Regions from separate parts of the Streptomyces sp. NBC_00209 genome, predicted to be linked through region 2. Evidence: riboswitches for the same ligand, from Rfam matches in the RefSeq annotation. Region 2 holds a riboswitch; the other holds the start of a gene.
The links. A riboswitch is a leader RNA that binds a small molecule or an ion and turns the genes downstream of it on or off. The one in region 2 is predicted to bind glycine.
Positions count from the first base shown of each region.

Region 1: it holds a riboswitch for glycine, as region 2 does, so the genes downstream of both, gcvP (aminomethyl-transferring glycine dehydrogenase) here and gcvT (glycine cleavage system aminomethyltransferase GcvT) in region 2, are expected to answer to the same signal.

Region 1 is NZ_CP108121.1:6,186,013-6,201,484, reverse strand. It holds gene OG867_RS28175 (glutamate-cysteine ligase family protein) at 1-362, opposite strand, end outside; gene OG867_RS28170 (hypothetical protein) at 842-1,438, shown strand; gene OG867_RS28165 (DUF5999 family protein) at 1,761-1,967, shown strand; gene gcvP (aminomethyl-transferring glycine dehydrogenase) at 2,040-4,925, opposite strand; glycine riboswitch at 5,120-5,217, opposite strand; gene OG867_RS28155 (PRC-barrel domain-containing protein) at 5,334-5,702, shown strand; gene OG867_RS28150 (DNA polymerase IV) at 5,627-7,102, opposite strand; gene OG867_RS28145 (MerR family transcriptional regulator) at 7,195-7,812, opposite strand; gene OG867_RS28140 (bifunctional nuclease family protein) at 7,980-8,456, opposite strand; gene OG867_RS28135 (MerR family transcriptional regulator) at 8,510-9,250, opposite strand; gene OG867_RS28130 (FHA domain-containing protein) at 9,293-10,156, opposite strand; gene OG867_RS28125 (DUF881 domain-containing protein) at 10,239-11,027, opposite strand; gene OG867_RS28120 (small basic family protein) at 11,033-11,365, opposite strand; gene OG867_RS28115 (DUF881 domain-containing protein) at 11,362-12,264, opposite strand; gene OG867_RS28110 (mannose-1-phosphate guanyltransferase) at 12,370-14,865, opposite strand; gene OG867_RS28105 (CDP-alcohol phosphatidyltransferase family protein) at 14,978-15,472, opposite strand, start outside.
Region 2 is NZ_CP108121.1:1,815,756-1,831,227, reverse strand. It holds gene OG867_RS07930 (Ig-like domain-containing protein) at 1-316, shown strand, start outside; gene OG867_RS07925 (enoyl-CoA hydratase/isomerase family protein) at 451-1,218, shown strand; gene OG867_RS07920 (ATP-binding protein) at 1,493-2,008, shown strand; gene OG867_RS07915 (EF-hand domain-containing protein) at 2,435-2,650, shown strand; gene OG867_RS07910 (terpene synthase family protein) at 2,844-3,824, opposite strand; partial or broken gene OG867_RS07905 (hypothetical protein) at 4,367-4,630, opposite strand; gene metG (methionine--tRNA ligase) at 4,665-6,371, opposite strand; gene OG867_RS07895 (L-serine ammonia-lyase) at 6,486-7,868, opposite strand; gene glyA (serine hydroxymethyltransferase) at 8,046-9,305, opposite strand; gene gcvH (glycine cleavage system protein GcvH) at 9,326-9,703, opposite strand; gene gcvT (glycine cleavage system aminomethyltransferase GcvT) at 9,805-10,920, opposite strand; glycine riboswitch at 11,062-11,155, opposite strand; gene OG867_RS07875 (AAA family ATPase) at 11,340-12,023, shown strand; gene OG867_RS07870 (enhanced serine sensitivity protein SseB) at 12,149-12,919, shown strand; gene OG867_RS07865 (enhanced serine sensitivity protein SseB C-terminal domain-containing protein) at 13,034-13,801, shown strand; gene OG867_RS07860 (ABC transporter permease) at 14,111-15,103, shown strand; gene OG867_RS07855 (ABC transporter substrate-binding protein) at 15,148-15,472, shown strand, end outside.

The DNA of each region.
Region 1 (15,472 bases), 4.4 Mb from region 2:
TCGACTTCGCCGGCCTTCCGGTCGGCATATCCGAGCCCGGTCCGCAGCTCTTCGGCCAACTGATCCAGAACACGCCCCGACAGATGATGGGGGACTATGTTCACCTCAAGATTGAACATCCCCAGTTCCGTCTGGAAATCGTGACTCGCGATGCGCTCCAGTACCTGCCCATTCAACATCTTCGGCATGGCGTCGGCGCCCGTGAGATTCAGTTCGATCTCCATGCCCATGAGGTTGCGCGGCCGGTCGAACCGCCGCTCGGCCAGGAGCCCGGACAGTGCTTCCACGCACTGGTGCAGCTTCCTCCGGTACCTCTGCCGGTCGGACAGGTCAAAGGCGCCCGCGACGACCTTCTCCCCCATCGAAGTGTCCTCCTCAAGTGGCCGGCACGCGGCCCGGGCCGCCCGCATCACGATCGATAATGCCCGCAGGACGTGATCCGTAACGCCCCGCGGACGGCGCACACACGCTAATCTGAGCGCCGGAGCCCCGGGCACATTCGCTCGGCATGACGCACCGGGCTGTTTCCCGTACGGCGAGCCCGTAAAGCGCCGATGGGTTTCGGCCGACCGCGGCGCGGGAAAAACCCGAGGCGGCGGCTGTGCCGCTCGCGCCGAATCAGCATGATCTCCGCATAATAAAGTCCGGATACCGCCTTGCCGGCAATAGCCGCGGCGGCTAGTGGAAACACCGCGTGAACACGTGTCGTATAAACTCCGCGGACGAGGCAGAGAGTTGACGCACCGGCTCAGTCACCGGCCTCCTCTGGCCCCGCCCGCCGACAACGCCGTCCGCACCCGCCCGCGCACCACCGTGTCTCCGAAGTGAGAGGCGACCCACTATGCCGCTGCATGTTCCCCCGGCCCCCGCGCCCGCGCTGCGCAGCGTCCTCGCGGCGCTCGGTTCACCGACCGCGGTCCGCGAGGCCCGCACGCCCGCCCTGCGGTCCGCACAGGGACCTCTGAGCCCCGAACACCCGCTGCCCGTCCATGTGCTGGGCGTCACCCAGGGCGGGCTCGCACCCGCCACCCGGCTCGCCGCCTGGCGCTTCCAGATCCGCAGCTCGGAGCGGGCGGTGGCGGCGGCCGACACCATGCTCACCGCGGACGGCTGGACCTTCTCGCACTTCTTCGAGGGCCCGTACATCGCCTCGACGGAGCTTGCGCTGCGCCAGGCGGAGGGGATGAGCGGCTTCTACCAGCCGAGGCTGCTGTCCATCCCCGACCTGTACATGCTGGCCCTGTGGCTGCACGGCGACCCCACGGCGGACGCGTCCTGCGGCGCACCGGGCCCGGACGACGTGCTCGTGCCGCTGTCCCCGGCACCGCCCGGCTTCGCCGCCCACCGGCCGCACCGGGCCGCCGACCTGCTGCCGGTGATCACCACCCGCATCACACCCGGCCCCGGTCCGCTGCTGGGCTCGCCCGCCCCGGCCTGAGGCCGGCGGCCGTCCTCTCCGTGTGCTGTGCCCCGTCGCCCCGTCCGGCGGCGGGGCACAGCACACGGTCACGCGTACGGCACCCCGCCCATCCGGACTAGTCCCATCCGGCCACCCCGAACCACCCGAAGTGACAGTGCAGTTGAGTTGAACCGTCCGGGCGGGTGACGCGTCATGGGAGGAGTGGAAGCGCTGCGGCGAAATCCCTGCGGATTGTCGCCCGTGGGGCAACACTGGGATGCGACCGATCGATACGGGGGCGGTCATGAACACCTCTTCACACCGCAGGTCACTCAACTCGACGCAGCGAAAGAACCCATCCATGTGCCAGCATCAGCCACCCTGCCCGACAGCCGACTCAGCCGACCGGGAGGCCGCCCGCCAGGTGGCCCACCACCCGGAGCAGGGCTGGAGCCTGCTGTGCAACGGCGTCCTGCTCTTCGAGGACACCGGTGAGCTGCTTCCGGACGGGCAGATCATCGCCCCGCACAGGCCCCTGGCCGCGAACCGGGTGGTCAAGGCCGCCTGAGCGGCCCGGACGGAAAGAGGAAGGGGCCGGCCCGGAGAAAAGTCTCCGCACCGGCCCCGACGCATGTCCGCGTCAGTTGTCGTACTCGTCCAGGGGCGGGCACGAGCAGACGAGGTTACGGTCACCGAACGCACCATCGATCCGGCGCACCGGCGGCCAGTACTTGTCGGCGGCCGAGACACCGGCCGGGAAGACCGCGACCTCGCGGCTGTACGCGTGCTCCCACTCCCCGCCGAGCGCGGCGGCGGTGTGCGGGGCGTTGGCGAGCGGGTTGTCGTCCGCGCTCCACTCCCCCGACGCGACCTTCTCGATCTCGGCGCGGATCGCGATCATCGTGTCGCAGAAGCGGTCCAGCTCCGCGAGGTCCTCGCTCTCGGTCGGCTCGATCATCAGCGTCCCGGCGACCGGGAACGACATGGTCGGCGAGTGGAAGCCGTAGTCGATGAGCCGCTTGGCGACGTCGTCGATGCTGACGCCGGTCGCCTTGGAGATCGGGCGCAGGTCCACGATGCACTCGTGCGCCACCAGACCGGCCGGGCCGTTGTACAGGATCGGGTAGTGCGGTTCCAGACGCTTGGCGATGTAGTTGGCCGCGAGTACGGCGACCTGCGTCGCGCGCTTCAGGCCCTCGCCGCCCATCAGGCGTACGTACGCCCACGAGATGGGGAGGATGCCGGCGGAGCCCCACGGGGCCGCCGAGATCGGGCCGACGCCCGTCTCCGGACCCGCCGCGGGCTGGAGCGGGTGGTTGGGCAGGTACGGCGCCAGGTGCGCGCGCACACCGACCGGGCCGACGCCGGGGCCGCCGCCGCCGTGCGGGATGCAGAAGGTCTTGTGCAGGTTGAGGTGCGAGACGTCGCCGCCGAACCGGCCGGGCTTGGCGAGGCCGACCAGCGCGTTGAGGTTGGCGCCGTCGACGTAGACCTGGCCGCCGGCGTCGTGCACCTCGGCGCAGATGTCGGCGACGTGCTCCTCGAAGACGCCGTGCGTCGACGGGTAGGTGATCATGAGCACGGCCAGCTCGTCGCGGTACTGCGCGATCTTGGCGCGCAGGTCCTCGATGTCGACCTCGCCGTCGTCGGCGGTCTTGACGACGACCACCTTCATGCCGGCCATCACGGCGCTCGCGGCGTTGGTGCCGTGCGCGGAGGACGGGATCAGACAGACGGTCCGGTTCTCGTCGCCGTTGGCGCGGTGGTACGCGCGGACGGCCAGCAGCCCCGCGAACTCGCCCTGCGATCCGGCGTTCGGCTGGAGGGACACCGCGTCGTAACCGGTGACCTCGGCCAGCCGCTCCTCCAGCTCGCGGATCAGCGTCAGGAAGCCCTGCGCCTGCTCGGCGGGCGCGAACGGGTGCAGCGCGCCGAACTCGGGCCAGGTGATCGACTCCATCTCGGCGGTCGCGTTCAGCTTCATCGTGCAGGAGCCGAGCGGGATCATGCCGCGGTCCAGCGCGTAGTCGCGGTCGGCGAGCTTGCGCAGGTAGCGCAGCATCGCCGTCTCGGACCGGTGCTGGTGGAAGACCGGGTGGGTGAGGATCGTGTCGGTGCGCAGCATCGCCTCGGGCAGCGCGTCCTCGGTGGTGGCGTCCAGCGCCTCGACGTCCCCGTCCGCGCCGAAGGCGGCCCAGACGGCGGCGACCTGGGTGCGGGTCGTCGTCTCGTCGCAGGCCAGCGAGACGGTGTCGGCGTCGACCAGGCGCAGGTTGACCCCGCGCTCCCGGGCGTCGGCGACGACCTCGCCCGCCCGGCCGGCGACGCGGACGGTGAGCGTGTCGAAGTGGGAGCCGGTCACCACGTCGACCCCGGCGGCGCGCAGGCCCGCGGCGAGAATCGCGGCGTAGCGGTGGGTGCGCCGGGCGATCGTGCGCAGGCCCTCGGGGCCGTGGTAGACGGCGTACATGCCGGCCATGACGGCGAGCAGCACCTGGGCGGTGCAGATGTTGCTGGTGGCCTTCTCACGGCGGATGTGCTGCTCGCGGGTCTGGAGGGCCAGGCGGTACGCCTTGTTGCCGTCGGCGTCCACCGAGACGCCGACCAGGCGGCCGGGCAGGCTGCGGGCGAACTTGTCGCGGACCGCCATGAAGCCGGCGTGCGGCCCGCCGAAGCCCATCGGGACGCCGAAGCGCTGCGTGGTGCCGACGGCGATGTCGGCGCCCAGCTCGCCGGGCGAGGTGAGCAGCGTGAGGGCCAGCAGGTCGGCGGCGACGGTGACGATCGCGCCCAGCTCGTGGGCCTGGTCGATCACGGGCTTGAGGTCCCGGACGGCCCCGGAGGCGCCGGGGTACTGGAGGAGCACGCCGAAGACGCCCCCCTCGGCGACCTCGGCCGAAATGCCGTTGGTGAGGTCGGCGACGACGACCTCGACGCCGGTCGGCTCGGCGCGGGTCTCGATGACGGCGACGGTCTGCGGCAGGGTGTCGGCGTCGACCAGGAAGACGCCCTTCTTGACCTTGCCGACGCGCCGGGCGAGCGCCATGGCCTCGGCGGCGGCGGTGCCCTCGTCCAGCAGCGAGGCGCCGGAGGTGGGCAGGCCCGTGAGCTCGGCGACCATCGTCTGGAAGTTCAGGAGGGCTTCGAGCCGGCCCTGCGAGATCTCGGGCTGGTACGGCGTGTACGCCGTGTACCAGGCGGGGTTCTCCATGACGTTGCGCAGGATCACCGGCGGGGTGAACGTGCCGTAGTAGCCGAGCCCGATCATCGGGGCGAGGACCTGGTTGCGGTCGGCGAGCCGGCGGAGCTCGGCCAGCACCTCGGCCTCGGTCCGGGCCCCCGGCAGGGCCAGCGCCTCGGCGCTCTTGATCACGTCGGGCACGGCGGCCGCGGTCAGCTCGTCCAGCGAGCCGTAACCGACCTGGGCGAGCATCTTCGCCTGCGCCTCGGCGTCGGGGCCGATGTGGCGCTGCTCGAACGGAATGCCCTGTTCCAGCTGCGTGAGCGGGGTGCGACGGGGGGTCATGGTGGAGGCCTCCTGGTCTGTCACGACCTGCGAAGGGCACCACGGCGCCGGGTGCCCTGACGGCCTCCCCCTCTGTCATCTCAACCTGAGAGCTTCACCGGCACCACGGCGGGCGCCGGCTTTCACCGTCGGTGAGGGAGAGGTTCCGTACGGCCCATCGGCCGCGCGCAACCCGCCCTGCTTTCCAGAGTGACCTCGTCCGTGCGGTACGGGGGCCTGAGAGATTCCGGGGAGGATTTGCTCCTTCGGCGTCCTCCGGATGGGCTCCGGACGACTCTCCCGCACGGGGTCAGCAGCCATGGCCAGCCTACCAGCGGGGTACACGACGAGAATTCTCGAGTGGCCAAGACCACGGAACTGCATTTCTGTAGTCCCTGTGGACCAGCCGCGACCAGTGTGGGAGGGACCGTGCAGACCGACATCGACCCGCGCAGCCTGATCGGCCGCAAGGCCGTCGACCGCAAGGGCACCAAGATCGGGACCGTGGACGAGGTGTACCTCGATGACGCGACCGGGGTCCCGGAATGGGCGGCCGTGCGCACCAGGCTCTTCAGCCGTGACGCCTTCGTGCCGCTGGAGCCCAGCGAGTTCGTGGACGACACCCTGCGCGTCCCCTTCGACCGTGCGCTGATCAAGGACGCGCCCGACTTCGGCGTGGGTCGCCATCTCTCCCCCGAGCAGGAGCTCCAGCTCTACCGGCACTACGGCCTGGACGCCGCCCCCGGCGCCCCGGCCCCCGACCGCGACTTCGGCCGACTGGCGGGCCAGGAGGAGTAGTAGTCCGGCGGGTCCGGGACGAGCGGCAGCGGGTCGGCGGCCCGCAGCGCGGGGTCGTCCACGCGGAACGTACGCACCCGGCCGGGCGCCGTCGCCCCCGGCTCCTCGAACCGCACGGTCACCCGCCCGACCCCGCTCCCCTGCACCCACCCGTGTCCGTGGACCTCGTGGTGCACATCGTGCCCGGCCGGCCAGCGCCGAGCCGCGAGCTGCTCGGCGGACTCCTCCGGCCCGGGCCCGCCGCCCGCCGCCCCCTCGCGGGCATCGGCGTCCTCCCGCGGCCGCGCCGCGTCGTCGTCCGTGAGAGCCTCGGCCGCCGCCCGCTCACCGGCGGCCTGGGCGAACAGGTCCTCCTGGGTGTAGTCGGCGAGCCCCGTGACCCCGACGCCCAGCAGCCGCACCCCGCCCGTGGTGTGCACGGTTTCCAGGAGCCGGGCGGCGGCCTCCCGGACGACCGCGGGGTCGTCCGTGGGGCCGCGCAGCGTCTCGGAGCGGGTCAGCGTGGAGAAGTCGTACCGGCGCACCTTGAGCACCACCGTGCGCCCCGAGCGCCCCGCCCCCCTCAGCCGCTGGACACACCGGTCGGCCAGCCGCTCCACCTCGGTGCGCACCCGGACGCGGTCGTGCAGGTCCACCTCGAAGGTGTCCTCGACGGAGACGGACTTCGCGTCGCGCTCCGCGACCACGGGCCGGTCGTCGTAGCCGGAGGCCATCCGGTGCAGCGCGGCGCCGTGGGCCTTGCCCAGGAGCCGTACCAGCTCCGCCTCGCCCGCCTCGGCGAGGTCGTTGACGGTCGTCATGCCGGCGCGGCGCAGATGGTCCGCCGTGGCGGGGCCGACGCCGGGCAGGGTGCGCACCGGCATGGGCGCGAGGTGCGCCCGCTCGGTGCCGGGCTCGATCAGGCGCATCCCGTCGGGCTTGGCCTCCTCGGAGGCGATCTTGGCGAGCATCTTGGACCCGGCGAGCCCGACCGATCCGCTCAGTCCGGTGACCGCCTGGATGACCTCGCGCAGTTCCCGGCCGATCTCCAGGGCGGAGGCGGTGTCGTCGGCGGTGCCGCCCGCTTCGAGGTCCACGAACGCCTCGTCCAGGCTGAGCGGTTCCACCAGCGGCGAGAGCCGGCCGAGCAGTTCCATGACCTGGTCGCTCACCGTGCGGTACAGCGTGAAGCGCGGGACCAGATAGGCGGCGTTCGGCGCGAGCCGTCTGGCCTGCGCCATCGGCATCGCCGAGTGCACCCCGAAGCGCCGTGCCTCGTAGGAGGCCGTCGCGACGACCCCGCGCGTCCCGAGCCCGCCCACCACGACCGGTTTGCCGCGCAGGCTGGGCTTCGCCGCCTGCTCCGCGGAGGCGTAGAAGGCATCCATGTCCAGATGCAGGATGGTGGGCGCGGCTCTCACACCAGCCGATGCTGCCCTACCGCACTGACAATCGCCGCGTCATCACGGCCCCGGCCCCCGCGATTCCCGCCCCGGGCGCGCCCTCAGAGGTGTCAGACGGCCCGGTTGCGGCGCCGCGCGAGCTCGTCGGCCGGGTTGTGCCCGATCAGCGTCTCACCGGTGTCCACGCGCTCCCCGTGCAGCTGCGACAGGGCGGCGTCCACGTCCCGCCAGACGACTCCGACGGCGATCCCGAAGACGCCCTGGCCGCCCTGGAGCAGATCGACCACCTCGGCGGGCGAGGAGCACTCGTACACCGTGGCCCCGTCGCTCATCAGCGTCATCCGCTCCAGATCCTGGAAACCGCGGGCCCGCAGATGCTGGACCGTGGTCCGGATGTTCTGGAGCGCCACGCCGGTGTCGAGGAAGCGCTTCACGATCTTCAGCAGGACGACGTCCCGGAAGCTGTAGAGCCGCTGAGTGCCCGACCCGTACGCCGGACGGACGCTCGGCTCCACGAGGCCGGTGCGCGCCCAGTAGTCCAGTTGCCGGTACGTGATCCCCGCCGCCGCGCACGCCGTGGGCCCGCGGTAACCGATGTCCTCGGCCGATGCCACGCCGTCTCCCGCCACCGCAGCCGGCGAAGCCGACTGCCTGATGGTCCGGCCGGCCGTACTCCCCTGCTGCGGATACGGCGCACCCGCTGCCGTACCGTCGCCGCTGCTTCTCACGCCGACCTCCGTCCTTGACCTGCCCACTCGAAGGTAGGCAGTCACCCGGGGTGCGTCAACGATCGCCACACTCGGCACGCCGAGTGATAATCACCCTGAGGGTGGTTTCGCGTGACCGTTGACGGGGAAAGGCTCACCGGATGTGCCGGTGGCCACCGCCAAAGACGTCACTGGCTGTTGTTCGTCCCGAAGTCCTCCGGAGAGATCTGGTCGAGGAACTCGCGGAATTTCTCCACCTCGTCCTCCTGCTCGTCGGGGATCGCGATCCCCGCGTCGTCCAGCACCCCGTCACTGCCGTAGATCGGCGTTCCGGTGCGCAGGGCGAGGGCTATGGCGTCGGAAGGCCGCGCGCTCACCTCGACACCGCCGGCGAAGACCAGCTCCGCGTAGAAAACCCCTTCGCGGAGGTCCGTGATCCGGACCTCGGTGAGCTCCTGGCCGACGGCCTCGAGCACATCCTTGAAGAGATCATGGGTCAGCGGCCTGGCCGGAGCCATGCCCTGCTGGGCGAAGGCGATCGCGGTCGCCTCACCAGGACCGATCCAAATGGGGAGGTACCGGTCGCCTCCCACTTCACGCAGGAGCACGATCGGTTGGTTGGAGGGCATTTCCACCCGGACACCCACAACGTCGAGCTCGTTCACACAGCAACCCTAGGACGTGCTCGGCAGGTTTGGGTAGTCGGGCTCGTCCGCCTTCAGCGCAGCCGTACCTGCAGAGCGGTCTGAACGAGCGCGGAGTGCAGCCGTACGGACAGCTCCGCCAGCTCCTTCGCGGTCGCCTCCGCATGCGCTCTGGTCTGCGGATTCCGGTGCCGGCGCAGCGGCGCGACCATCTGCTCGATGAGCCCGGCCTCCCGGTCTGCGGCGCCCCGTACGGCCCTGAGGTGACGAGGTTCCAGACCGAATCGCCCCAGTTCCGCCACAAGCCTGGCGACGGTCACCATATCGGCGTCGTACCCGCCGTCCGCCGCGGGGACGACCAGGCCGTACGACTCCCAGTCGTCCAGGTCGCTCTCGGTGACCTCGGCGGCCACCAGGAGCTCGGCGCGGCCGATCCGGGCGGCCGTGGCCCGGCCCGGCAGCCCGGCCGGTTCACCGTCCGCCTGCCCCGGCTCACCGTCGGGGGACGGCAGGGCCACCTGCTCACCGCGGGCGAGGGCGTCCAGGTGCTCGCGGATGACCTTCAGCGGCAGGTAGTGGTCCCGCTGCATCCGGAGCACCTGGGCGAGCCGCTCGACGTCCGCGGCGACGAACTTCCGGTAGCCGGAGGGGGTCCGCTGCGGTTCGACCAGCCCTTCGGTCTCCAGGAAGCGGATCTTGGAGATGGTGACCTCGGGGAACTCCTCCTGCAGCTGCAGGAGCACCGTGCCGATGCTCATCGGCCGGCCGTCGGCGGCGATGCCGTGTCGGGCACCGCCGCTCGGTGTTCTCAGCATGGACCTTCCTGGGGTTCCCCCCGGACGGCGTCCGGGGGCGGGTCAGATGCCCCGCTGGCTCGCGTAGAAGACCAGCCGGTACTTGCCGATCTGCACCTCGTCACCGTTGGACAGGGCGACGGAGTCGATCCGCTCACGGTTGACATAGGTGCCGTTGAGGCTGCCGACGTCCCCGACCGTGAAGCTGCCGTCGGCGCCCCGGCGGAACTCCACATGGCGGCGGGAGACCGTCACGTCGTCCAGGAAGATGTCGCTCTGCGGGTGACGGCCGGCCGTGGTCAGCTCGCCGTCCAGCAGGAAGCGGCTGCCGCTGTTCGGGCCGCGGCGCACCACCAGGAGCGCCGAGCCGAGCGGCAGGGCGTCGACGGCGGCCTGCGCCTCGGGCGACAGCGACGGCACGGCGGTCTGGCCGGTGGCCTCCGCCTCGTACGCCTCAAGGCCGGAGATCGAGATGGTCGACGTCGTCTCCGAGGCGCGCTCCGGGACCCCGCCCCGCAGCGGCGCACCGCAGTTGGAGCAGAAACGGCTGGCCTCGGCGTTGCGGTGGCCGCACCTCGTACACACCGGCATGGACGAAGCCTCCTGGCTCGGGGCTCCGAAACCTATGCGGCCGGGACCGGCAGGGTCAACGGACGACGCGCCGGGACCGCCCGGGTAGTCACCCCCCTGGCCCGTCACCTGGTCGCGGAAGAGAGGGCGCTCCGCGCCCTGCTCGTCGGGCTGACCATGGCGCGGCGCGCGATGACGTGCGTTCTCATCGCGGGCGCTCTTGCCGAACAACTTCCCAAACAACTTCACGGGCGATTCCCCTTGACCGAAACAGACCCGCCCGTGGGGCAGGACGAACCCTGAATGAACACACCTGCCGACCCGGACATCTTCACAACGTCCGTATCCACTCGACAGTTTCCACCACGCGCCACGATTACGATGCGGCGACCCCCCGCAACCGTCCGCTCGTGTTCCCCGACGCCCGGGCGCCCGGGGATCACTGGCCCGACGACCGAGCGTAGTCAGGCCGCTCCGCCGGTCGCAAGGCGTCCACGACAATGTCGTCGGCCCGCAGCACATGCACGGTGGCCTGCTCCTTCTCCAGCGTCTGCACCACACCCCCGGGGATGTTCAGCGCCGGTTCCAGATCCTGCGGCTTGCCGATGACCTTGAAGACGTACGGTGCGGTGATCTTGCGCCCGTCGACCTTGACGGCACCCGCGTCACCGGAGAAGTACGTATTGGCCACCACACGGACGCCGTTGACCTCGACGGCCTCGGCGCCGGCCGCCCTGAGCTCCTGGAGGGCGTCGAGCAGCATGTCGGGACGCACGGCGCCGCCGGGGTCGTTGACCGTCATGGTGATCCCGGGGCCGTGAGCCGCCACGGTCCCGGCGAGCACGCCGAGTTGCCGCTCCTTCTCAACCGTCTGCTTCCGGGCCTCCTCGGCCTGGTCGGAGCTGTTCTCGAGCTCCGTGCGCTGGGCGTCGAGGCGCTGCTTCTCGTCCTCCAGCCGCTGCGTGCGGTCGTCCACCTCGTCCAGGATGCGCACCAGGTCCTCCTGGCGCGCCCCGCGCAGGGCGTTGCTGTCGCTGTTGGACCGCACCTGGATGGCGAGCCCGAGCCCGAGGCCGAACAGGAGGACGGCGACGATGAGTTGGGCGCGGGTCACCCGGGGCGGCCAGAGACCGGCGATCAGCCGCCGGCGCCCGGTGAGCTCCTGCGGGGCGTCGGCCCGGGGCTCCGCGCCGTCGTCGGAGTTCACGTTGAAGTCGTCGTTGCTCATCGGCATCAGGCCCGGAAGACGTGCCGGCGGATCGCCGCGGCGTTGGAGAAGATCCGGATGCCCAGCACGACCACCACACCCGTGGAGAGCTGGGCGCCGACGCCCAGCTTGTCGCCCAGGAAGACGATGAGGGCCGCCACGACCACGTTCGAGAGGAACGAGACCACGAAGACCTTGTCGACGAAGATGCCGTCGAGCATGGCCCTCAGCCCGCCGAACACCGCGTCGAGCGCGGCGACGACGGCGATGGGGAGATAGGGCTCGACCACCGCCGGAACTTCGGGCCGGACCAACAGTCCGACCACGACTCCCACGACGAGGCCCAGTACGGCGATCACGATGTGCCCTTCCCTGTGTCTGCGGCCTTGTATGGCTCTGCTGTCCGTACCATCAGGCTCGGGGCGGCCGGAAGGCTCAGCTTCTCCTGGACGGAGATGCTGGTCCGGATGTCGAAGGTGTCCTTCAGCGCCTGCAGGTAGCGGCCGTCGGCACTGTCCCGGAAGGCCGCACCCAGCTTCTTGCCGTCCCCCACCGCGAGCACCGAGTACGGGGGCACGAGCGGTTTGTTGTCGACCAGTATGGCGTCGCCCGCGGCCCGGATCGCCGACAGGGCCGTCAGCCGCTGTCCGTTGATGGCGATGGCCTCCGCGCCGGACTCCCACAGCCCGTTCACGACGCGCTGCATGTCCCGGTCCCTGACCCGCCCGGTGTCGGAGAATCCGCTGGTCTCGCGGGGTCCGCCGCCGCCCTGGTCGGTGTCCTCGGCGTCGTCCACGACGACCTTGAGTCCCGGCCCGTGCACGGGCGTGGCCCCGGAGAGCAGCGCCACCAGCTCTGCCTGGTCGCCCCCGTGTTCCTGAAGGGCCTTGCGCTGCCGGGTACTGACGTCGTCGCGGACGTCCTCCACCTGGGACTCCAGGGTGTCGGCCGCCGCCGTCTCGGCGTCGATGCGGTCGATCAGCTCCTGCTTCTCCTTGGCCAGGACCGGCGCGGTCACCCGTGCCTGGGCGGCGCCGAGCGTGACGACCAGGGCGGCGAGGACCAGACAGGCGGCGAGACCGAGCTTGGCCTTGAGCGTACGGGGCATGCCCGCGCGCCCCTCGGCCGCCCGCCGGGCCGCCGCTTCGGCGTAGCCGTCGTCCAGGCTGTGTTCCATCACGTTGGTCAGCAGCAGCATGGATGCGTCGGGGCGCTTGGGCGGCGGGGCCGTGCTCCGACCGTGGGGCTGCTGCGACATGCCGCACATCGTCGCATGTCGCGGCGGCTTACGCCGAATGGCCCCACCGTTGGACGGGCGGCCGCCGGGACGGGCGGTGCGTCCGCCCGTCCCCGCGGCCCCTTCTCAGTTGCCCGCGCTGTCCACGATCGCCGCCCACTCGTCGAGCAGTGCCTCGGCGGAGGCGTCGTCGGGCCCCTCGGCCCACAGGTGGGTGACGGCTTCCGCCGGGTCCGGCAGCACCATGACCCAGCGCCCGTCCGCCTCCACGACCCGTACGCCGTCCGTCGTGTCGACGTCCCGGTCGCCGGCCGCCTCCACGACCCGGCGCATGACCAGGCCCTTCACGGCCCACGGTGTCGCCAGGTCGCGGCGCAGGACGTGGGCGCGCGGAATGCGGGCGTCGATCTGGCTCAGCGTGAGCTGGGTCCTGGCGACGAGCCCGATGAGCCGCACGAACGCGGCCGTGCCGTCGAAGACGCTGGCGAATTCCGGAACGATGAAGCCGCCGCGCCCGTCTCCTCCGAAGATGGTGCCTTCCTCACGCCCCACCCGGGTCAGGTCGTCCGGCGACGTGGTCGTCCACTCGACCTGCGTGCCGTGGTACGCGGCGACCTGCTCGGCGACCCGCGTCGTGGTGACCGGGAGCGCCACCCGCCCGCTGCGCCGCTCGGCGGCGACGAGGTCGAGCATGACGAGCAGGGCCCGGTCGTCCTCCACGATCCGGCCGCGTTCGTCCACCAGGGACAGCCGCTCGCCCACGGGGTCGAAGCGGACACCGAAGGCCGCCCGCGCCGAGGAGACGATCTCACCGAGGCGCACGAGACCCTTGCGCCGGGCTTCGGCCGTCTCGGTCGGCCGGGATTCGTCAAGACCGGGGTTGATGGTGAGCGCGTCCACGCCCAGCCGTCCCAGGAGGCTCGGCAGCACGAGCCCCGCGCTGCCGTTGGACGCGTCGACCACGACCTTCAGCTGGGCGTCGGCGATCCCGGTGGTGTCCACGTTGCGCAGGAGGGACCCGGTGTACGAGTCGAAGACGCTGGACGGGAAGTAGATGTCGCCGATCTCGCCGGGGAAGGCCCGCCGGTACTCCTGCCTGGCGTAGACCCGGTCCAGTTTCCGCTGCCGCGCCTGGGAGAGGTCCGCTCCGCGTTCGTCGAAGAACATGATGTCGACGGAGTCGGGCACGCCCTGAGACGTACGGATCATGATCCCGCCGGCACTGCCGCGCGCGGTCTGCTGACGCGCGACGGGCAGCGGTACGTTCTCCAGGTCCCGTACGTCGATGGCGCTGGCCTGGAGCGCGGAGATCACGGCCCGTTTGAGCGCCCGGGCGCCTCGGGAGTGGTCCCGGGCGGTGGTGACGGTGGAGCCCTTCTTGAGCGTCGTCGCGTAGGCACCGGCCAGCCTGACGGCGAGCTCGGGGGTGATCTCGACGTTCAGGATTCCGGAGACGCCGCGCGCCCCGAACAGATGGGCCTGGCCGCGGGACTCCCAGATCACCGAGGTGTTGACGAAGGCGCCGGCCTCGATGGTCTTGAAAGGGTAGACGCGGACGTTCCCCTGGATGATGGATTCCTCACCGACGAGGCATTCGTCGCCGATGACGGCGCCGTCCTCGATCCGGGAGGCGCGCATGATGTCGGTGTTCTTGCCGACGACGCAGCCGCGCAGGTTGCTGTGGTCGCCGACGTACACGTTGTCGTGGACCACGGCCTTGTGCAGGAAGGCGCCGCTCTTGACGACGACGTTCGACCCGATGACCGTGTGCTCGCGGATCTCCACGCCGGCTTCGACCTTGGCGTAGTCCCCGATGTAGAGGGGGCCGCGCAGCACGGCGTCGGGGTGCACGTCGGCGCCTTCGGCCACCCAGACCCCGGGCGAGATCTCGAAGCCGTCGATCTCGACGTCGACCTTGCGCTCCAGCACATCGGCCTGGGCCTTCACATAGCTCTCGTGGGTGCCCACGTCCTCCCAGTAGCCCTCGGCGACATAGCCGTAGATGGGCTTGCCTTCCTTCATGAGCTGCGGGAAGACGTCCCCGGACCAGTCCACGGAGGCGTCGGCCTCGACGTAGTTGAAGACCTCGGGCTCCATGACGTAGATGCCCGTGTTCACGGTGTCCGAGAAGACCTGGCCCCAGGTCGGCTTTTCCAGGAAGCGCTCGACCTGACCCTGCTCGTCCACGATCGTGATCCCGAATTCCAGGGGATTGGGAACGCGGGTGAGGCAGACGGTGACCAGACCGCCCTTCTCCTTGTGGAAAGCGATGAGATCCGTGAGGTCGAAGTCGGTGAGCGCGTCACCGGAAATGACGAGGAAGGTGTCGTCCTTCAGCGCCTCTTCGGCGTTCTTCACGCTGCCGGCGGTGCCGAGCGGCTTCTCCTCGTTGGCATAGCTCAGCTCCATGCCGAGCTCTTCGCCGTCCCCGAAGTAATTCTTGACCAGGGAGGCAAGGAACTGGACGGTCACGACCGTCTCATTGAGCCCGTGCCGTTTCAGCAGCCGGAGCACATGCTCCATGATCGGCCGATTGGCCACGGGCAGGAGCGGTTTGGGCATGCTCGAGGTCATCGGGCGAAGACGAGTGCCTTCGCCGCCAGCCATCACGACGGCCTTCATGTCGGAAACGTCCTCCTTGAGAGACGACGGTCGAGCCGACTTCACCCGTCAGGGCAGCTTCTGTGTCATCAGCCGATGGCCGGCGACATTGCACGGCACCACATCAGCGAGCTCAATCGGCTACTGCATCCGCCTTGACCAGGCGGCGGACCTGAACCACGTACAAGATTCCTGCCCACCAATAGAGGGTTGTACCCCACCCTGCGAACGCCCATCCGAAAACGGTGGCCACCTCTGCCAGCCAACCATGCCAGTCGCTGAGCAGCAACAAGGGGAATGCGTACATGAGGTTGAACGTGGCGGCCTTGCCCAGGAAGTTCACCTGGGGCGGCGGATAGCCGTGCCGGCGGAGGATCCCCACCATGACGAGGAGCATGAGCTCGCGGGCGAGCAGGGCGAGGGTGAGCCAGAGCGGCAGGATCTCGCGCCAGGTGAGTCCGACGAGGGTGGAAAGAATGTAGAGCCGGTCGGCGGCGGGGTCGAGAAGCCGTCCGAGGCTGCTGATCTGGTTCCACCGGCGCGCGAGCTTGCCGTCGAGGTAGTCACTGACCCCGCTGAACATCAGGACCAGCAAAGCCCAGCCGTCGCTCTGGGGCCCGCCGAACTC
Region 2 (15,472 bases):
CGACACCGTCGGCTTCGGCGGCGAGTACGACATCAAGGACGTGCCGCACGCGATGCGCCTGTCCACCTCGGGCACCTTCATCCACGGCAACTACTGGGGCGGCCCGGGCGTGTTCGGCAACGCCAACACCAGCCACGGCTGCGTCGGGCTCCAGGACGTGCGCGGCGGCGGCAGCTCCTCCACGCCGGCGTCCTGGTTCTTCAACAGCTCGCTCATCGGCGACGTCGTCGTCGTGAAGAACTCGCACGACAAGACCATCAGCCCGGACAACGGCCTCAACGGCTGGAACATGAGCTGGTCGGAGTGGACCAAGTAGGTCCACGCCCTTCACGCGCCCCGGCGGGCCCGGCACCGAGATCCACGGTGCCGGGCCCGCCCGCGTCCGCCGTGACGCACCGCACCGCTACCGCCCCATGCCGCCCGAGGTTAGCGCCGGTTAACCTGCACCCCATGACCGTAACCCTCGAAGTACGCGACGGCGTCGGCACCCTCCGCCTGGACCGCCCGCCGATGAACGCCCTGGACGTGGCGACCCAGGACCGGCTGCGCGAGCTGGCCGAAGAGGCGTCCCGGCGCGACGACGTGCGCGCCGTGGTGCTCTACGGCGGCGAGAAGGTGTTCGCGGCGGGCGCGGACATCAAGGAGATGCAGGCGATGGACCACGCGGCCATGGTGCTGCGCTCCAGGGCCCTCCAGGACTCCTTCACCGCCGTCGCCCGCATCCCCAAGCCCGTCGTCGCGGCCGTCACCGGATACGCGCTCGGCGGCGGCTGCGAGCTGGCCCTCTGCGCGGACTTCCGCATCGCCGGGGACAACGCCAAGCTCGGCCAGCCGGAGATCCTGCTCGGCCTCATCCCGGGCGCCGGCGGCACCCAGCGCCTCGCCCGGCTGGTCGGCCCCGCCAAGGCCAAGGACCTCATCTTCACCGGCCGCCAGGTCCGGGCGGACGAGGCCCTGACGATGGGGCTCGTGGACCGCGTGGTGCCCGCCGCCGAGGTGTACGAGCAGGCGCACGCCTGGGCGGCCAGGCTGGCGAAGGGGCCGGCCCTGGCGCTGCGCGCGGCCAAGGAGGCCGTCGACGCCGGTCTGGAGACGGACATCGACACGGGCCTCACGATCGAACGGACCTGGTTCGCCGGTCTGTTCGCCACGGAGGACCGGGAACGCGGAATGCGCAGCTTCGTGGAGGAGGGTCCGGGCAAGGCGAAATTCCTCTGACCGCAAGCTGGTTGAAGCCTCGTCCGAACGCCGGTGGAGAACGCAAACGGGCGCGTTCATCCGTGCGGGCGGATTAGCGGAACCTTAAGGCAACCTTAAGAACGACCGCGTCCGGAGCGTCGGCGAACCCGACCAGATGGACTGTTTTCGCAGGTCAGACGGGCTGTTTTCGGTCGCGTTGTGCCGGTGGCATATGCCAAACAGCCCTCGGAGAACGACTGATTACGGGTCGCGTATTCCCCCGGAACGGCCCCGGAAGGCCCGCTGTGCGGCCATGATGGTGTGCATGGCGGGCCTGGAGGGTGTGGAGCAGCCGCGACCGCGCAGCAGCGCGACAGCGGCACGGAGATTGCCGGCCGTCGAGGACGAACAGGCGTTCAAAGCGCTGGAGTTGTTCGGAAACCCGACGGAGGAAGAAGTCCGGCTGCCCTCCCGCCCGGAGTCCGCGGCCACCGCGCGCCGGCTCACCTCGTGCGTCGTCCTGCATCAGTGGGCGCTCTCCTCGCAGGCCGCCGAACACGCCGTCCTGCTCGTCTCCGAGCTCGTCGGGAACGCCGTGCGGCACACCGGCGCCCGGGTCTTCGGACTGCGCATGCTGCGCCGCCGCGGCTGGATCAGGATCGAGGTGCGCGACCCCTCGCGCGGGCTGCCGTGCCTCATGCCGGTCCGCGAGATGGACATCAGCGGCCGCGGCCTCATGCTCGTGGACAAGCTCTCCGACCGCTGGGGCGTGGACCTCTTACCCCGGGGCAAGACCACCTGGTTCGAGATGCGCATCTCCGACCGCTGACCGCCTCTTCCGCGGACGCCGCGGGCCGCCCCCGGGCAGACAGAAGCCCCCGTGTCGGCCGTGGTACGGCGCCTCGGGGGCTTCTGTGGGGGACCGTGAAATGGGGGGTGTGTTCACGGCCGCTCATGACGACCTGGCCCGGGTCGATGGGGGTCGTGCCACCGACTATGACAGACGGAAGACTCTCCAGCCAAAGCCGCATTCTTCGCACAGTGCTACATAGGTGGACGTTTCATTGAGGAAACGCAGGTGCGGTGGGTCACGTGCCTGGAAATCGATGAATATCCATGAGTTCATGCACATGATCCATTGATCGTCCACGATGTGGACAGGGCGTGCCCGTTCGCTGCCCCTCCCACGCATCGGCCCGCCCGGGGTGCCCGATAATCTGAGCCCCGTCAGACAGTCATACGAAGGGGCGGAACAGTGGCGGACATCGAGTCGGCGCGCAAGGCGTTCGAGCGGTACGACCTGAACGGCGACGGGCTGATCTCGGCCGCCGAGTACAAGAGCGTCATGGCTCAGCTGGGCGACCCGTACGTCAGCGAGCCGGTCGCGCAGGCCGTGATCAACTCCCACGACGCGAACGGCGACGGGCTCCTCACGTTCGACGAGTTCTGGGCCGCGCAGAACAAGGGCTGAGCAGAACGAGGGCCGAGCAGCACGAGAGCGGAGCCGGGACAGGCTCCGGGGCCACTGGTTCCGGCCACCGGCGGCCTCCCCGGCCCCTGATCGGGGAGCGCGAGGGCGGCGCGGCGAGAAATGTCCGGAAATCGCTGACGCGGCCCCGCGCGCCGGTCCCGGTCACCGCCCCGCCCGCCCCCGCTCCGTCCCGTCAGGCCGCGAAGTTACGGGACATCGAGCCGTCCTCCTCGATCTCCGTCAGCTCCGGGCGGGTGTAGCGCTCGGCCCGGGCGTGGTAGTCGAAGTCCCCCCGTACGAGCCCCCGGTAGTCCAGGACGCAGCGCTCCAGGGCGATGCGCGCGGGGCCCTCGATTCCCGCCGCCTCGATCTCCTGGACGAGTTCCTTCTCGGCCCGCTGCACCCGGTCGGCGATACGGCCGAGCAGAATTCCGGCTTCCTCCACCGCCTCCTGGAGCGTGCAGCCCCGGTCGCGCTGGAGCAGCCGGACGGTGTTGTGCTCGTATCCGAGCACCGCCTCCTTCTCGAACGAGCAGATGTCGTTGCAGAGCCCGGAATGGTCGGCCACCGCATTGCGCAGCGCGATATAGGCGGGCAGGCTCCGGGCGGATTCCGGGAGGTCGATTCCGGCGGTGATCTCGTGCAGGTCCAGGAACGGCTGCATCGCCACGGAATCGCGGCGGTGCTTCACGAAGTCGGCGGTGCTCGGCACATGTCCCGCCGCCCGGTCCACGGCCTCCGCGTAGTACGTCCACAGCCAGGCCGCCGTGTCCCGCCGGAACTGCCGCACCCAGTGCGCCGGACGTTCCACGCAGGTCCGGGCGAGCAGTTCGTCCAGCGCGTGCTCCATGCGGCCGACGGGCGCCCGCACCCCGTCCAGGACGTCCACCAGACGCCCGATCGCGCTCTCGCAGAGCCGGGGGTCGCGCCCGGCCGGGCCGTCGTCGAACTCGTCGTCCACCAGGAAGGCCCAGAAGAGCCACTGGCAGAACAGGTCCAGATGCTTCTGCGAGGCCCGGGGGAATATCAGCGATATCCAGAGTTCCGGGCGGGTCCGGATCATTTTCTTCACGGCCACGGGGGACAGGACGAGTTCACTGGCCTCCGCCCATTCCCAGGCGGCCTTCTTCGTCTTCTCAACTCCCGGATGACATCCCGTACTTTCGAACGGCATGTGGAATGCGGGAAGCGCGATCTTGCTCATGGTGCACCTCGTCGTGACGATAAGAACAGGGCAGGGGGATGCGCGAGACGGATTCGCGCACGCGGAACGCGCGACGACGAGGGGCGGACGCATGCCCGGCCGTGCGGCAGCGGCCCGCACCGGCACGGCGGGAGCGCGGTGGGGTCGCGGAGCGGCCGGGACGGAGCCCGCCCCGCCCATGGACCGGGGCGGGTGCGGCGGGCGGTCACCGCCGGACACCCGGCCGCCCCCTCCCGACGGCCGTACGCGGCCCGCACGGCCGGATCACGCCGCGGGCGTGCCGGGGAAGGGGCGGCCGGCATGACTGTCCTCTTTCCTCCGCGCGGACCGGGGCAGCGCGCCGTCTGACGTGCCCGGCTGTCGCGTCACCACTCGTCACGTCCAGTGAACTCCCCGCGAGCGAGGGAGGGAAGGAGTCGGTGACCGAAAATGTGTGATCGGCACGAACTCCTGCGCGGTTGTGAGTAGTTGGTGCACTCCTGGGCCGCCCGGGGAGCCGGCCGGCCGGGCACGTCCGGCCAGCGGTCGTTGCCGTTGGTCGTGGAGCCCCGGCCGTCCGTCAGCGAGTCCCCGAGCACGGCCGTCGCCGACGTGGCGCCCCGGGCCCAGACCTCGACCCCGCTGAGCAGGTACCAGTGGTCGGTGGTCGTCGCGCCGGGCAGGTCCCCGTCCCGTACGTGGTCGCCGCCCGCCGAGACGTGGACGGTCTGCCGCAGCGTCGTGTCCGTCAGCACGGAGTCGTCGCCGGTGAAGGGGGCCGGGGGCAGGCCGGAAGGACCCGGCCGGGCGACGACGTACGACGGTGCGGGACTACTGGGCGCCGAAGCGCTCGCGCCAGGCGTCCAGGTCCTCGTCCGTGATCTTGGCGAAGAGCACCGGCGGCACCGTGAACGCGGTCCCGGCCGGCACGAACGCCAGGGCGCGGGCCTCGTCGGCGCTCACCCAGGTCGCCGTGTCGTCCGCCAGGGCGAACGCCTCGCGCATGGCCCGCGCGGAGGACGGGATGAACGGCTCCGAGACGACCGCGTACAGGTGGATCAGGTTCATCGCGGTGCGCAGCGTGAGCGCGGCACCCTCCTGGTCGGTCTTGATCTCCAGCCAGGGGGCCTTCTCCTCCAGGTAGGAGTTGCCCGCGCTCCACAGCGCGCGCAGGGCCTGGGCCGCCTTGCGGAACTGGAGCGCCTCCATGTGGCCCTCGTGCTCCGCGAGCAGCCGCGCGATCTCCTCGCCCAGCTTCCGCTCGGCCTCCCCGGCCTCCTTGCCCGCCGGGACCTCGTCGCCGAACCGCTTGCGCGAGAAGGACAGCACCCGGTTCACGAAGTTGCCGAGGGTGTCGGCCAGGTCCTTGTTGACCGAGGTGGCGAACAGCTCCCAGGTGAACGACGTGTCGTCCGACTCCGGGGCCTGCGCCATCAGGAAGTAGCGCCAGTAGTCCGCGGGCAGCAGCTCAAGGGCGGTGTCCGAGAAGATGCCGCGCTGCTGCGACGTCGAGAACTTGCCGCCGTAGTAGTTCAGCCAGTTGAACGCCTTGACGTGGTCGACCCGCTTGACCGGCTCACGGGTGCCGATCTGCATCGCCGGGAACATCACCGTGTGGAACGGGACGTTGTCCTTGGCCATGAACTGCGTGTACCGGACGTCGGACGTCTCGTACCACCAGGACCTCCAGTCCCGGGTCTCCGGCTCCAGGTCCGCCCACTCCTTCGTCGCCCCGAGGTACTCGATGGGGGCGTCGAACCAGACGTAGAAGACCTTGCCCTCGGCCGCCAGCTCCGGCCAGGTGTCCGCCGGGACCGGTACGCCCCACTCCAGGTCACGGGTGATCGACCGGTCGTGCAGGCCCTCGGTGAGCCACTTGCGGGCGATCGAGGACGCCAGGTGCGGCCACTCGTCGCTCGTCTTGTCGATCCACGCCTCGACCTCGCCGGACAGCTTCGACTGGAGGAGGAAGAGGTGCTTGGTCTCCCGGACCTCCAGCTCGCTGCTGCCGCTGATCGCGGAGCGCGGCTCGATCAGGTCCGTCGGGTCGAGCACGCGGGTGCAGTTCTCGCACTGGTCGCCGCGCGCCTTGTCGTATCCGCAGTGCGGGCACGTACCGACGATGTAGCGGTCCGGCAGGAAGCGGTCGTCGGCGATCGAGAAGACCTGGCGGATCGCCCGCTCCTCGATGAAACCGTTCTCGTGCAGCTTGCGAGCGAAGTGCTGGGTGATCTCGCGGTTCTCGGCGGAGGAGCTGCGCCCGAAGTAGTCGAACGCGAGCCCGAACCCGTCGTAGACCGCCTTCTGCGCGTCGTGCTGCCGCGCGCAGAACTCGGCCACCGGCAGCCCGGCCGCCTTCGCGGCCAGCTCCGCCGGGGTGCCGTGCTCGTCGGTGGCGCAGATGTACAGCGCCTCCTCGCCCCGCTGGCGCAGATACCTGGTGTAGACGTCTGCCGGGAGCATCGACCCGACCAGGTTCCCCAGGTGCTTGATCCCGTTGATGTAGGGAAGCGCGCTGGTGATCAGGTGTCGAGTCATCGTTGGATGCTCCCAGTTTCTAAGGTGCGGGTGCCTCTGTCGCAGGCCGTTTGCATCTTATCGAATGGGAGACAGCCCCCTTTACCGGATTTCCGGCACCCTCAGCACGGCCCCTCAGCACTCGATGATGTTCACCGCGAGCCCGCCCCGGGCCGTCTCCTTGTACTTGACGGACATGTCGGCGCCGGTCTCCTTCATCGTCTTGATGACCTTGTCGAGGGAGACCTTGTGGCTGCCGTCGCCGCGCAGCGCCATCTTCGCCGCCGTGACCGCCTTCACCGCGGCCATGCCGTTGCGCTCGATGCACGGGATCTGGACGAGGCCGCCGACCGGGTCGCAGGTGAGGCCCAGGTTGTGCTCCATGCCGATCTCGGCGGCGTTCTCCACCTGCTCGGGGGTGCCGCCCAGGACCTCGGCGAGGGCGCCCGCGGCCATGGAGCAGGCGGAGCCGACCTCGCCCTGGCAGCCGACCTCGGCGCCGGAGATGGAGGCGTTCTCCTTGAACAGCATGCCGATCGCGCCGGCCGCCAGCAGGAAGCGGACGATGCTGTCGTCCTTCTCGGCCTCGGTCGCGCCGCCCGCCGCGAAGTTCATGTAGTAGTGCAGGACGGCCGGGATGATGCCGGCCGCGCCGTTCGTCGGGGCGGTGACCACGCGGCCGCCCGCCGCGTTCTCCTCGTTGACCGCCATCGCGTAGAGGGTGATCCACTCCATGGCGTGCGTCTGGGGGTCGCCCTCCGCGCGCAGCTGGCGGGCGGTCTTCGCGGCGCGGCGGTGCACCCTGAGGCCGCCGGGCAGGACGCCCTCGCGGGACATCCCGCGCGTCACACACGCCTGCATGGCCCGCCAGATCCCGAGGAGCCCGGAGCGGATCTCCTCCTCGGTACGCCAGGCGCGCTCGTTCTCCAGCATCAGCGAGGAGATCGACAGACCGGTCTCGCGGGCCAGCCGCAGCAGCTCGTCACCGGTGCGGAAGGGGTACTTCAGGACCGTGTCGTCCAGCACGATCCGGTCCTCGCCCACGGCGTCCTCGTCCACGACGAAGCCGCCGCCGACCGAGTAGTACGTCTTCTCCAGGAGCGGGGCGCCCTCGGCGTCGTACGCGAAGACGGTCATGCCGTTGGCGTGGTACGGGAGCGCCTTGCGGCGGTGCAGGACCAGCTGCTCGTCCGCGTCGAAGGGGATCTCGTGCATCCCGAGGAGGTTGATCCGGCCGCCGGCGCGGATCGCCTCGACGCGCTCGTCGGCCGTCTCGACGTCCACGGTGCGCGGGGACTCGCCCTCCAGGCCGAGCAGGACCGCCTTGGGGGTGCCGTGGCCGTGGCCGGTGGCGCCGAGGGAGCCGTACAGCTCGGCCCGGACCGAGGCGGTGTGCGCGAGCAGGCCCTCGTTCTTCAGGCGGCGCGCGAACATACGGGCCGCGCGCATGGGGCCGACCGTATGGGAGCTGGACGGGCCGATGCCGATCGAGAACAGGTCGAAGACCGAGATGGCCACGGGGTGACTCCTAAGGGTTGGTAGACGCCGTTGTCTGCCGGGTGGTGCGGTACGGGCGGGACGGCCCGGAGTGCAAGAGACAAAGCGGAGGGGACAGCGGGGGGACAAGGGACGGGGCACCCGCCCACTGTTCAGTGTGCGGGTGCCCCTCCCGGAGGCGCGAACGCGCCGGGTCGGCTACTTCAGGCCGGGGTACAGCGGGAACTTCTCGGCGAGCTTGGTGACCCGGGCCTTCAGGTCGTCCGCGTCGTAGGACGGCTTGAGGGCCGAGGCGATGATCTCGGCGACCTCGGTGAAGTCCTCGGTGCGGAAGCCGCGGGTGGCCAGGGCCGGGGTGCCGATCCGGAGGCCGGAGGTGACCATCGGCGGGCGCGGGTCGTTGGGGATGGCGTTCCGGTTGACCGTGATGCCGAGCTCGTGGAGCCGGTCCTCGGCCTGCCGGCCGTCCAGCTCCGAGTTGCGCAGGTCCACCAGGACCAGGTGCACGTCGGTGCCGCCGGACAGGACGGAGACGCCGACCTCGGTGACGTCGGGCTGGACCAGGCGCTCGGCCAGGATGCGGGCGCCCTCCAGGGTGCGCTGCTGGCGCTCCTTGAACTCCTCGCCCGCCGCGACCTTGAACGAGACCGCCTTGGCCGCGATCACGTGCTCCAGCGGGCCGCCCTGCTGACCCGGGAAGACCGCCGAGTTGATCTTCTTGGCGAGCTCCTGGGTGGAGAGGATCACCCCGCCGCGCGGACCGCCGAGGGTCTTGTGCGTGGTGGTGGTGACGACGTGGGCGTGCGGCACCGGGCTGGGGTGCAGGCCCGCGGCGACCAGACCGGCGAAGTGCGCCATGTCGACCATCAGGTACGCGCCGACCTCGTCCGCGATGCGGCGGAAGGCGGCGAAGTCCAGCTGGCGCGGGTACGCGGACCAGCCGGCGACGATCAGCTGCGGCTTGGCCTCCTTGGCCAGGCGCTCGACCTCGGCCATGTCCACGACGCCGGTGTCGTCCACGTGGTACGGGACCACGTTGTAGAGCTTGCCGGAGAAGTTGATCTTCATGCCGTGGGTCAGGTGACCGCCGTGCGCCAGGTTCAGGCCCATGATCGTGTCGCCCGGCTTCAGCAGCGCGAACATCGCGGCGGCGTTCGCCTGCGCACCGGAGTGCGGCTGGACGTTCGCGGCCTCGGCGCCGAAGAGCGCCTTGATGCGGTCGATCGCGATCTGCTCGACCACGTCGACGTGCTCACAGCCGCCGTAGTAGCGGCGGCCGGGGTAGCCCTCGGCGTACTTGTTGGTCAGGACGGAGCCCTGTGCCTCCATGACCGCGACCGGAGCGAAGTTCTCCGAGGCGATCATTTCGAGCGTGGACTGCTGGCGCAGGAGCTCGGCGTCGACGGCGGCGGCGACGTCCGGGTCCAGCTCGTGGAGGGAGGAGTTGAGAAGCGACATCAGGTGGTCCCTTGGGGTCTTTAGTTGCCGGAGAACTCGGAGTACTCGTCGGCGGAGAGCAGGTCCTTCGGCTCCTCCGCGACGCGTACCTTGAACAGCCAGCCGCCTTCGAACGGAGCGGAGTTGACCAGCGACGGGTCGTCCACGACGTCCTGGTTGGACGCGGTGATCTCACCGGTCACCGGCGAGTACAGGTCGCTCACCGACTTGGTCGACTCCAGCTCGCCGCAGGTCTCGCCCGCGGTCACCGTGTCGCCGACCTCGGGAAGCTGCGCGAAGACGACGTCACCGAGCGCGTTGGCCGCGTGCTCGGTGATACCGACCGTGGCCACACCGTCCTCGGCGGGCGACAGCCACTCGTGCTCCTTGCTGTACCGCAGCTGCTGGGGGTTGCTCATGGTCTGAATTCTCCTGTACGCGGGGAGTGCGGATGAACGGTGGTCTTACGGTGTGAGACGGGACCGCGTCACGTACGCGGCGCCGGCCGGGTCCTACGGTTCTACTTCTTGCGCTTGTAGAAGGGGAGCGCCACGACCTCGTACGGCTCGTGGCTGCCTCGGATCTCCACCGCGACTCCGGCGGTGCCCGGCTCGGCGTGCGCCGCGTCGACGTACGCCATGGCGATCGGCTTCCCCAGCGTGGGTGAGGGGGCCCCGGAGGTGACCTCGCCGATGACCTCGCCGTTCGCCACGACCGGGAATCCGGCGCGTGGCACCCGGCGGCCCTCGGCGACCAGGCCGACGAGCTTGCGGGGCGGGGCGGTCTCGGCGCGCTCCGCGGCGGCCTCCAGCGCCTTGCGGCCGACGAAGTCGCCGTCCTTCTCGAACTTCACGACCCGGCCGAGCCCGGCGTCGAACGGGGTCAGCGAGGTCGTCAGCTCGTGCCCGTACAGCGGCATGCCCGCCTCCAGGCGCAGCGTGTCACGGCAGGACAGGCCGCACGGGATCAGGCCGTGCGCGGCGCCCGCGTCGGTGAGCGCCCGCCACAGCTGCTCGGCGTGGCCGGGCGCGACGAACAGCTCGAAGCCGTCCTCGCCGGTGTAGCCGGTCCGGGCGATCAGCGCGGGGACCCCGGCGACCGTGCCGGGCAGTCCGGCGTAGTACTTCAGGCCGTCCAGGTCGGCGTCGGTCACGGCCGCGAGGATCGCCGGGGACGCGGGGCCCTGCACGGCGAGCAGCGCGTACGCGTCGCGGTCGTCGCGGACCTCGGCGTCGAAGCCGGCGGCGCGCCCGGTGAGCGTGTCCAGGACGAGCTGGGCGTTGCCGGCGTTGGCGACGACCATGTACTCCGTGTCCTGGAGGCGGTAGACGATCAGGTCGTCCAGGATGCCGCCGTCCTCGGCGCAGATCATCGTGTAGCGGGCCCGGCCGGTCGAGACCGTGCCGATGTTGCCGACCAGCGCGTGGTTCAGCAGGTCCACCGCCTGCGGGCCGGTGACCGTGATCTCGCCCATGTGGGACAGGTCGAAGAGACCGGCCCTCGTGCGGACGGCGTTGTGCTCGTCGCGCTCACTCGCGTACCGCAGCGGCATGTCCCAGCCGGCGAAGTCGGTCATGGTGGCGCCCAGCGAGCGGTGCAGGGTGTCGAGGGCTGTGAGACGGGGGGTGCTGCTCATGAAACGGGCTCCCAGGGCATGACGACGAGGACGATCCCTCCCCATCTGTCATCGGAACCTGAGAGGTTCGCCGAGAGACCCCGCGGGGGTTCGGCTTGCACCTTGGGTGGAGCCGCCGGGCGGCTCGCTTTTCAGATCTGCCTCATCCACGCGGTACGGGGCCTGAGAGATTCAAGGGAGGATCTTGCTCCTTCGGCGCCCGGCACGGTGACCGGGACTCTCCCGCGCGGATTCAAGCGGCCTGTATGCAGTTGGCGGGGTCATCATCGCACGCATTCCGGGGGAGCGGGGCGCCGGGACCGGTGGGCCGGGTCACGGTTTCGCGGCGGGTCGGACGGTTGCCTCGCATTACCTTTTCTTTACACTTCGGGGGTAGGTATCGGTCCTGCACGCGTCGGCCGTACGGCCAGGGGGAGGCGATGACGTTGCGCTACGCGACGACCGCGGGAACCACGAGCACCGCGCTGCCCGCACAGTCCGGCTCGCCACCCCGGCAGGCGGTGGGCACGCATCCGCCCGTCGTGCGGGATCTGCGCGGCCGGTCCGGGCGCGGTCCGCGCGCCCTGTGCTTCGCCGCCGGGGACGTCGTGGTCGTCTCCGGGCTCCCCGGCAGCGGCAAGTCCACGCTGATCTCCCGCACCGCCCCGGCGCACGCGGTCGACTCCCAGGACGCCCGGGACCGCTGGGCCCGCCGGCTGCCCCGCTTACTCCCCTACGTCCTCTACCGCCCGCTCGTCCGCCTCGCCCACTACCGGGGACTGCGGCGGGCGCTGCGCTCCGGCGCCTCCGTCGTCGTCCACGACTGCGGTACGCAGAGCTGGGTCCGCGCCCTGCTCGCCCGCCATGCCCGGCGCCGGGGCAGCGGCCTGCATCTGGTCCTGCTCGACGTCTCCGCCCGGACCGCGCGCGAGGGCCAGCGCGAGCGCGGCCGGGGCGTCTCCGCGTACGCCTTCGCCCGGCACCGCAGAGCCGTGGGGCGGCTGCAGCGCGACACCGAGGCCGGGCTGCTGCCGCGCGGCTGCGCCTCGGCGGTGCTGCTCGACCGCGAGGCGGCCGGGACGCTCACGCGCATCACGTTCGCACACGCACAGACCGACGGCTGAAAGCGGACCGTCCAACGGCCGGACGGTAGCCGGGGACGGGCGGTTTCCGGACAGCCCCGGGGAGCGACGGAGCCCGGGCGAGGCCGTACCCTCTTGCTGCACGGCAACGGGGCGAGAGGGAAGCAGTGGACATTCCGGCACAGGCCGGGAGCCTGCCGCAGAGCGGCTGGCCGGCCAATGAACTCGAACAGGTGCTGGGCGCCTCGCTCGGCACCCCGGAGGCGGGCGGCCGCCTGCTGGAGGTGCTCGGCCGCAGCCATGTCTGGGTGCCCTTGCCCAACGGCGGCGGACCCGACGCCCGGGACCTCGACCTGCCCGCGATGGAGATCGACGGGGCCGCGTACGTCCCCGTCTACAGCTCCGAGCACCAGTTCCTGACCTGCGTCGGCGACCGGATGTCCTTCACCGTCGCCCCCGCCGTCGAGTTCGCCCGCGGACTGCCCCCGCAGCTCGGCATCGCCGTCAACCCGGGCGGCGCCGTCGGACTGCCGCTGCCCCCGCCCGCCGTCGCCGAGCTGTGCCGGGCCGGGCGCACCCCGCTCGACGGCCCGGCGACCGGGGGCCGGGTCCGGCTGTACGAGCCGGACTGGAGGGAGGAGCCCGTCGACTTCCTGGCCGCCGCCGCCGGCGAGTTCCACGAGAGCGGCGTCGTCCGCTCCGCCCGCCGGGTCCTGGCCAGCGTCGAGGGCGAGGACCCCGTGCTCTTCGTCGGCGTCGAGTTCTCCACCTGGGACGGCGCCGGACAGAGCGCCCCGATGGACGCCCTGGGCCGGGCGCTGGGCCGCGTCGCGGTGCCGTGGCCGGTCAACCTCGTCCTCCTCGACGTGGCGCAGGACCCGGTCGCCGACTGGATGCGCGAGCGGGTGCGGCCCTTCTACACGCGCGCCCCGGAGTGACGGGGGGCGGCCGCGGCGTCAAGCCGGTGACGGTGCGGCCGCATAAGCTGGTTTGATGGCCGAAGGCCGATGCCCGGTGGCCGGAGCAGAGGATCTACGAGGGGCGGGACCAGGGTGAGTGCGTCAGGCACCGCGGCGGCCGGTCAGGTCGAGCACATGCTGCGCCAGGTCGCGCCCGGGCGCTACGACGCGTACGAGGCGCTGCTCCAGGCCCTCGCGTCCGGCCGGGTCCGGATGCTCCTGTGGCACGGCCGCCCCGGCGCCCCCGACGCCCAGTACGGGAACATGGAGGTCGACGGGCTCGGCTACGCCCCGTGCGTCACCTCCGCCCAGGAGCTCACCGCCAGCGGCTGGAGCCGGGACCACGAGGTCGTCGCCGGACTGGACATCGCGCGCGCCCTCTACCCCGACCGCTGGGGCGTCTGGCTCAATCCGCACGCCCCCGGCGGCGGCGTCGGCATCCCCTGGCTGGACCTGCGCCGCATCGCGACCGGCCTCGACCGGATGCCCGCCGGGCCGCTGCGGATCAGCGAACCCGCCCTCGACCTCGCGCGGTTCTACGCCCAGCTCACGCAGAACGCCCACCACACCCCCGCGATCCGCTCCCTGCGCCGCGCCTGGGTGCAGCCCGCGCTCGGCGTCCCGTACCTCGCGGTCGGCCTCGATCTGTACGACACGAGCCGGCCGTCCGTCGACGCGGTGCGCGCGATGATGCGCCAGTCGGTCGGCGCCGTCCCCGAGGGGCTGCCGGTCTCCACGGTCGCGATGTCCGACGAGTACGACCCGGTCGCGATGTGGCTGCGCGTCAACTCCCGCCCCTTCTACGACCGCGAGGCGCACGCCGCGCCCGGTTACGGCTACCCCCAGGCACCCGCGTACTGATCCCGCGCACTGATCCCACGTACTGATCCCACGTCAGGCCCCGGCAAATAAGGGGCATTGCGGGCACTTCGGCGTTCGTGCGCGAAGTGTTCGTTATCGCCGTTTTGTGACCGAGAGGCCCGATTGTCGAGCCCGGCTGTTCGGATATCGGTTGCATTCTGACGGCATCACGTTTGAGCAAACATTCCCCGTCAGGTCTGGCGGGTGTGCGCGAAGTGGCTGAAGACTCCCACGCAACTAGCTATGTACGAGCCGCTACCGCGGCGGTCACGGGCCGGCCACCGCCGGCCGAGAGGGGTCTCCAGCGCAATGACGGCACCTATCGAGACCACCAGGGCGGATACGCGGCCCGAAGCGGTGCTGGAAGGCGCGGGCCGCAAGGAGATCGAGGGCCGTTCGCTCGGCCGCATCGCCTGGACCCGGTTCAAGCGGGACAAGGCCGCCATGGCCGGTGGCATCGTTGTCGTCCTGCTGATCCTGACCGCGGTGTTCTCCAAGCCGCTCCAGTCGCTCCTGGGTCTCGACCCCAACGCGTTCAACCAGACCCTGGTCGACCCCGTCATGCTGGCGCCCAAGGGCAGCTTCGGCGGGATCAGCTGGGACCACCCGTTCGGCGTCGAGCCGCAGACCGGCCGCGACATCTTCGCGCGCATCCTCGAAGGCTCCTGGGTCTCGCTCGTCGTCGCCGTCGGCTCCACCCTGCTCTCCGTCGTCATCGGCGTCGTCATGGGTGTCGTGGCCGGGTTCTACGGCGGCTGGGTGGACAGCGTGATCAGCCGGCTGATGGACACCTTCCTGGCCTTCCCGCTGCTGCTCTTCGCGATCTCCATCTCCGCGTCCCTCCAGGGCAACGCCTTCGGGATGGAAGGGCTCACGCTGCGGATCGCGGTCTTGATCTTCGTGATCGGCTTCTTCAGCTGGCCGTACATCGGCCGCATCGTGCGCGCGCAGACGCTGTCGCTCCGCGAGCGCGAGTTCGTGGAGGCCGCCAGGTCGCTGGGCGCCCGCGGGCCGTTCATCCTCTTCCGCGAGCTGCTGCCCAACCTGGTCGCGCCGATCCTCGTGTACGCGACGCTGCTGATCCCCACGAACATCCTCTTCGAGGCGGCCCTGTCCTTCCTGGGCGTGGGTATCGCACCGCCGCAGGCGTCCTGGGGCGGCATGCTCACGCAGGCGGTCGACCTCTACGAGGTGGACCCGATGTTCATGGTCATCCCCGGCATGGCGATCTTCATCACCGTGCTGGCCTTCAACCTGCTGGGGGACGGGCTGCGTGACGCACTCGACCCTCGTGGCAAGTAAACGCGGCAGTGCCGCACAGGACTAGCGAGGGGGCTTTCCTCAGCATGCAGAACAGAAAGACAGCGGCGCTCATAGCCGTCGCGATCGCGGTGTCGCTCGGCGCCACGGCGTGCGGTCCGGACTCGGACGAAGGCAGCGGCAAGGGCGGCGGCGGCAACGCCAAGGCCGACGCCGGTCTGACGAGCATCGTCAACGCCAGTGACAAGAAGGGCGGGACGGTCACCTACGAGCACACCAGTGGCCCGGACTCCCTCGACCCCGGCAACACGTACTACGGCTGGGTGCAGAACTTCTCCCGCCTGTACGCCCGTTCGCTGGTCACCTTCCAGCCGGCCGCCGGCAAGGACAGCCTGAAGGTCGTCCCCGACC